2 regions of the Rhodococcus sp. WB9 genome follow, and region 2 is predicted to be linked to the other one. Evidence: predicted binding sites of a transcription regulator. Region 2 holds the regulator's gene; the other holds the start of a gene.
What was found. The regulator HspR, encoded in region 2, represses chaperone genes until heat shock. The targets are predictions, from matches to a motif close to ANNTGAGTNNNNNNNACTCANNT.
Positions count from the first base shown of each region.

Region 1: a site for HspR is predicted at 1,328-1,350, ahead of dnaK (molecular chaperone DnaK). Genes of this name have one in related genera too.

Region 1 is NZ_CP041769.1:3,815,270-3,818,677, forward strand. It holds gene FND50_RS17635 (transglycosylase domain-containing protein) at 1-91, opposite strand, end outside; gene FND50_RS17640 (hypothetical protein) at 265-549, opposite strand; gene FND50_RS17645 (VOC family protein) at 843-1,172, shown strand; gene dnaK (molecular chaperone DnaK) at 1,419-3,266, shown strand; gene grpE (nucleotide exchange factor GrpE) at 3,263-3,408, shown strand, end outside.
Region 2 is NZ_CP041769.1:2,121,590-2,124,997, reverse strand. It holds gene FND50_RS09825 (response regulator transcription factor) at 1-559, opposite strand, end outside; gene FND50_RS09820 (hypothetical protein) at 834-1,310, shown strand; gene FND50_RS36055 (hypothetical protein) at 1,358-1,504, shown strand; gene FND50_RS09815 (heat shock protein transcriptional repressor HspR) at 1,591-1,998, opposite strand; gene dnaJ (molecular chaperone DnaJ) at 1,998-3,182, opposite strand; gene grpE (nucleotide exchange factor GrpE) at 3,205-3,408, opposite strand, start outside.

The DNA of each region.
Region 1 (3,408 bases), 1.7 Mb from region 2:
GCCCGGCGGCGACCGGGAACATCACCCCGGCCAGCATTACCCCCGCGGCCACGGTGGCGCCGGCGAGTTTGAGAACGGTCCTGGAATGCAATTACGGCACCTCATTCCGACGGGGTGCACCGGAACGAATCTACCGGTGCGGGAACGATAATCGGGCCGCGCGGCACGGTCGGGGGAGAGGTGTGGCGCGCGTGCCCGTGGCGGTCACGAGAGGGTGGCTGCGGCGTCAGATCCGATGATGGGACGGTAGCCGGTGCCGGTCGGTCACACCCGCAGCACACAGGTGCTGTTCCGCACGGGCATGGGCGACTCGGCCGAGGTCGATGACGGTGCCCGGGCGCGGCCCGGCAGGGACAGCCGTGTGCCGACGGCACCGCGCCCCGGGGTGCGGCGCCGCGCGAGCGTCCCGACGAGATCTGGGAGGGTCTCGAGCACATCGCCCGCCGCGTTGGTGTGACCGATCCGCACGACCATCCCGTCGGCGGCGATCACCGCCAGCACGGTGAGCAGCGCCGTGCGCCGCCGCGAGGATTGCCGACCGCCACACACAGGGCTCAAGGTAACACCGATCGCGCTTTCCCAACGGGTTCCGGGGTCAGAGCATCAAAGGCGGTGAAGCGGTGGGCGATCCGCCACCGCTAGGGGAGGGCGGATCAGCGACCACGCCGAAACGGCCGGCCGAAACGTCACCGGAACCTGCGTGCGTCGATACGCTATGGCGGACACACACCGACAGAACGGTCAGGAATCGAGAAGCGCCCGCCCTCGCGGGCACACAGCGTGGTTGCTGCCATCGCCGACGAGGCGGTCGCCGATGATCGCCGTAGCCCGAGGAGATGAACATGAGCCCCACGATCCGCAGCCTGGTGATCCCCGTGTCCGACCTGAACGCCGCCAAGGCGGTCTACACCGCGCTGCTCGGCGCACCTCACACCGACGAGTCCTACTACGTCGGGTACAACGTGGACGGCTTCGAGGTCGCCCTGAATCCAGGTGACGAGACCGCCGGACCGGTTGCCTTCGCCGACGTCGAGGACCTCGACGCGACACGCGAAACTCTGCTTGCCGTCGGCGCAACCGAGCGCACCGCTCCGCGTCACGTCGCACCCGAGACACGGATTTGCGTGCTCGCCGATGCCGACGGAAACCCGTTCGGGCTGCGCGGCCGATAGACGTCGGCGTTGCCGGGCGTGAGCGGCGGCGCGGTCTCCGGTGGCTAGTCGTCGAGGAGTTCGAGATGGTGGTGCTGTGACGCCGAGCGACACACACAATGTTGAGCGTTCTACGCTCAATTCTTTGCCTTGACCTCGATCTCTCCCGGGGAGAAAATTGAGTCGATAACACTCAAGTTCGGTGGGTGTGATGCCGAACGATCAGCGGAAGCACCACACCCACCCGGTGTGGTGCTGGAGGCGGTCATGGCTCGCGCGGTGGGTATCGATTTGGGGACCACGAACTCGGTGGTGTGCGTGCTCGAGGGCGGCGACCCGAAGGTGGTCGCCAACTCGGAGGGTGCGCGCACGACCCCGTCGGTGGTGGCATTCGCGAAGAACGGTGAGGTGCTGGTCGGCCAGCCCGCCAAGAACCAGGCAGTGACGAACGTGGACCGGACGGTGCGCTCGGTGAAACGGGAGATCGGCACCGACTGGCATGTGGCGATCGACGACAAGAAATACAGCGCGCAGGAGATCAGTGCCCGGGTGCTGATGAAACTGAAGAGGGACGCGGAATCGTATCTGGGTGAGGACATCACCGACGCCGTGATCACCGTCCCCGCGTACTTCGAGGACGCCCAGCGTCAGGCCACGAAGGAAGCCGGCCAGATCGCCGGTCTCAACGTCCTGCGCATCGTCAACGAGCCCACCGCGGCCGCCCTGGCCTACGGCCTGGACAAGGGCGACAAGGAACAGACCATCCTGGTCTTCGACCTCGGTGGCGGCACCTTCGACGTCTCGCTGCTCGAAATCGGCGACGGCGTCGTCGAGGTTCGCGCCACCTCCGGCGACAACCACCTCGGCGGTGACGACTGGGACGACCGGATCGTGAAGTGGCTCGTCGACAAGTTCAAGGCTCAGAACGGCATCGATCTGACCAAGGACAAGATGGCCCTGCAGCGTCTCCGCGAGGCCGCCGAGAAGGCCAAGATCGAACTGAGCTCCTCGCAGAGCACGTCGATCAACCTGCCCTACATCACCGTCGACGCGGACAAGAACCCGCTGTTCCTCGACGAGCAGCTGTCGCGCAGCGAGTTCGAGAAGATCACGTCCGATCTCCTCGACCGCACCCGCGCGCCGTTCCAATCGGTGATCAAGGACGCGAAGATCGCCGTCAAGGACATCGACCAGGTCGTGCTCGTCGGTGGTTCCACCCGTATGCCCGCCGTGACGAATCTGGTGCGCGAGCTGACCGGCGGAAAGGAACCGAACAAGGGTGTCAACCCGGACGAGGTCGTCGCCGTCGGCGCTGCCCTGCAGGCCGGTGTTCTCAAGGGCGAGGTCAAGGACGTGCTGCTCCTCGACGTCACCCCGCTGTCCCTCGGCATCGAGACCAAGGGTGGCGTGATGACCAAGCTCATCGAGCGCAACACCACCATCCCGACCAAGCGTTCCGAGACCTTCACCACCGCTGACGACAACCAGCCCTCGGTGCAGATCCAGGTGTTCCAGGGTGAGCGTGAAATCGCCTCGCACAACAAGCTGCTCGGCTCGTTCGAGCTCGCGGGGATTCCGCCGGCACCGCGTGGGGTGCCGCAGATCGAGGTCACCTTCGACATCGACGCCAACGGCATCGTGCACGTGACCGCGAAGGACAAGGGCACCGGTAAGGAGAACACGATCAAGATCCAGGAGGGCTCCGGTCTGTCCAAGGAGGAGATCGACCGGATGATCAAGGACGCCGAGGCGCACGCCGCGGAGGACGCCCAGCGTAGGGAGGAAGCGGAGGTCCGCAACCAGGCCGAGTCACTGGTGTACCAGACCGAGAAGTTCATCAAGGACAACGAGGACAAGGTGCCCGCCGACGTCAAGGAGAAGGTCGAGTCGTCGATCGCGAATGCCCAGGAGAAGTTGAAGGGCAGCGATGTCGCGGCGATCAAAACGGCCATCGAAAAACTGGCCACCGACTCGCAAGCCCTGGGTCAGGCGATCTACGACGCGCAGGCGAAGGACTCGGCCGCCCCCGGCGGGGGGAACGGGTCCTCTGAAGGCACCGATGAAGTCTTCGACGCTGAGGTGGTGGACGAACCTGGACGGGAGGACACCCGATGAGTAGCAGCGAGCGCCGCAACGGCGACAAGCCGCCGCGGGAACCGATCTCGATCACCGACAAACGCCGCGCCGATCCGGAGACCGGCCGGGTACGTGGGCACACCCCGAGCGATCCTGTCACCCCGACCCCACAACGGGATCC
Region 2 (3,408 bases):
CGTACAGGCGCTGGACATGAGTCTTGACCGTCGACGGCGCCAGATACAGCTCACCGGCGATCGTGGGAATGCTCTGGCCGCGCGCAATGAGCGCCAGCACTTCCTTCTCCCGGCCGCTCAGCGCCGGCCCGACCGGTTCACTGCGACGACGCACCTCACCCGCCAGTCCGACGGCGAGGGAGGCGGGGAGGACGTCGCGGCCCTGAGCGCAGTCCAGGACGGCTTTCACGATCTCCGCCCGAGTCGACTCCTTGGGCAGGAACCCCGCCGCCCCCTCCTGCAGCGCGTGGTAGACGATCGCGGACTCGTCGTGCGCCGACAGCAGCAGCACCCGCGTGGCCAGTTCGGCTCGCCGGACGGCCGCCGCCACCTGGGAACCGTCCAGCTCCGGCATCCGATAGTCGAGCAGTGCGACGTCGGGGGCGAGTTCGCGGATCAGGGCGAGCGCCGCCGCACCGTCGTCCGCCTCGCCGACCACCTCGATGTCGCCGCTCGCCAGGAGCGCACGGACGACACCGTCCCGAAAGATCGGGTGGTCGTCGCCCACCACGACCCGCACGGCGCTCACGGCGCGGCCCGATGCGAAGCGACTCCGGCGAAGTCCATTGCTCACTTTCTCACGAGAGCAGGCCCGCGCGGAGCACTTCGCGGCGCCGGTGTCCCCCGATCGGTGGACACCGGATTCATCCCGCGCTCGGTCCTGTCGGTGGACAGACGACGGCGCATATTCGCGACATAGTTGGTGCACACCGGAAAACGGGGAGATCGGAAACCGAAACCCCCACGGCCCCAGACGTTCCCCCCCGAAGTGTCACAACTCAGGAGAAGCCATCATGCGCACCACCGCCCGCCGCCGCGTCGCACTCTACATCGCACTGCCTGCCACCGCAGTGGCCGTCACCGGATTCGCCATCGCCGCAGCGGGTGTTGCCACCGCGGGCACGATGCCGACATCGGGACCCACGATCGCGATGACGATCAGCAACGACACCGACCTGCCGATGGTCCTCGCGGGCTCGTCGAACCCCTACGGGCAGTGGATTCAGGCGCCGTCGGACTACCTCGCCCCGCACAGCAGCCAGATCGTGAAGGCATTCTCCACCGATCCGAACGGCGTCGAGGTGGACGCCACCTACTCGCTCCCCGGTGGTGCCCAAGCCGTGTTCCGCGCCGACAACTACAGCAACACCACCGACGTGGACGGCACCCGCGTCGACGCCGACTATGGCCACGCCTACGGCATCAGCAGCTGGATCGACTCGGGCTACCCGAACATGAACGCCGGCTACCACCTGTACGGACACCCCTGACAGACGATCCCGACCATCCACCGAACACTCGTAGAAAGCCGGAGAACATGATCATGCACGTCACCGAGACCCCCACCCCCACCGTCTCCCGCACGATGTGGACCACCGAGGAGATCAAGGCACGTCTCGAGGAGATGAACATTCCGCGATCACGCACCCGCCGCGGGCCCCGCTGGGGCAACCGCGACCGATGAGCCGGGGGTTGGGGCCCGATGTCGCACTGGTTCACTCCGACAGGACCAGTGCGACATCGGTTCGATTCACCCGAGAGATCGCCGGGTCAGCGCTGGTGTCGCGGCTTCCACACGACGAGCGCATTGCTCCGCGGGATCGGCACCAGATCGCGCCGGTAGCCGGCGTGAATCTTGGCGATCTCCTCGGCCAGCTCGCGAACCCGGTGCTGTAGAGCCTCCACCTGGTTGGTGAGTTCGATGATCCGCTTGATCCCGGCGAGGTTGACACCCTCGTCCTGCGAGAGGCGCTGCACCTCACGGAGCAGCGCCACATCCCGCGGCGAGTACCGTCGCCCGCCACCGGACGTGCGGTGCGGGGTGACGAGACCGAGCCGGTCGTAGTTGCGCAACGTCTGGGCATGCATGCCGGCGAGTTCCGCGGCCACCGAGATCACGAAGATCTGGGCGTCCGGATCAACGGCGGTCTCGCGTGGATCCTGGGTCGTATCGCTCATCAGGCACCTGCCCACCCGGCCCTGGGATCGAATCCGCTGGCCTTCTCTGCTTCCAGATAGGTCTTCAGTGCTTCGGTGGCGGGGTCGTCGAGCTTCTGCGGAACGGCGACCTTGACCGTGACCAGCAGGTCACCGGCGCCACCCGCACGCTTGGGAACGCCTCGGCCGCGTACCCGCAGAACCCGGCCGTCGGCTGTGCCCGCCGGAATCTTCACACCGACGCGCCCCTCCAGCGTGGGGACGGAGACCGTGGTTCCGAGCACGAGCTCACCGTAGCTGACGGGGACGACGAGGGTGAGGTCGTCGCCGTTGCGGCCGAACACCTTGTCGGGACGCACCCGGACCGTGACGAACAGGTCGCCGGACGGCGCGCCGCGCAGGCCCGCCTCCCCCTGGCCTGCCAGCCGGATCTTCTGTCCGTCGCTGACACCCGCGGGAACGCGGACGGTGATGGTGCGGGTCCGGTTGGTGACGCCGTTGCCGTGGCACACCTCGCACGGCGAGTCGATGATCGAGCCGGTACCGCGGCAGTCGTCGCACGGCTCACTGAACCCGAACGCGCCCTGGTTTCGGCTGACGATTCCGGTCCCGTTGCAGCGCGGGCAGACTCGCGGGCTGGTTCCCGGCTTGGCACCGCTGCCATGGCAGGTGGTGCACGGCGACGGGCTGGTCAGACGCAGCGGAACCGTGACGCCCAGCGTGGCTTCACGGAATTCGAGGGTCGTCTCCGTCTCGACGTCGCTGCCACGACGGGGACGGTTGGTCGTGCGGGTCGCGCCGCCACCACCGGCGCCGCGATTGAACAGGCCACCGAAGATGTCGCCGAGGCCGCCGTCACCGGCCGCCGCGCCGCCGCCACCGAACAGGTCGTTGATGTCGAATCCGCCCTGGCCGAAACCGCCGGCTCCGGGGTTGAATCCGCCGCCGCCCTGACCGAAACCGCCGCTCGCGAACAGTCGCCGGGCCTCGTCGTATTCCTTGCGCTTGGCAGGGTCCGAGAGCACGGCGTGTGCTTCGCTGACGGACTTGAAACGCTCCTCGGCCTTCGTGTCGCCGGGGTTCGCGTCGGGATGAAGGTCGCGGGCGAGTTTGCGGTACGCCTTCTTGATCTCGTCCGCGGATGCGTGGGACGAGACGCCCAGCTCCTTGTAGAAGTCCTTTTCGATCCACTCCCGTTGGCTCACTGGGCGTCTCCTCCTCTCGCTCTTACTCTTGTTCCGACTCGGCGGGCTTCGCCGCCTCGTCGGAGGTGTTCGCGCCGGCACCGCCGGCGCGATCGATCACAGCTACCATCGCATGCCGCAGGACACGATCACCGAATTTGTAGCCCTTTCGCATCACCGTGCCGAGAACGGGGTCGTGACCCTCGCCCTCGTGCTGCACTGCCTCGTGCAGCGCCGGATCGAATGC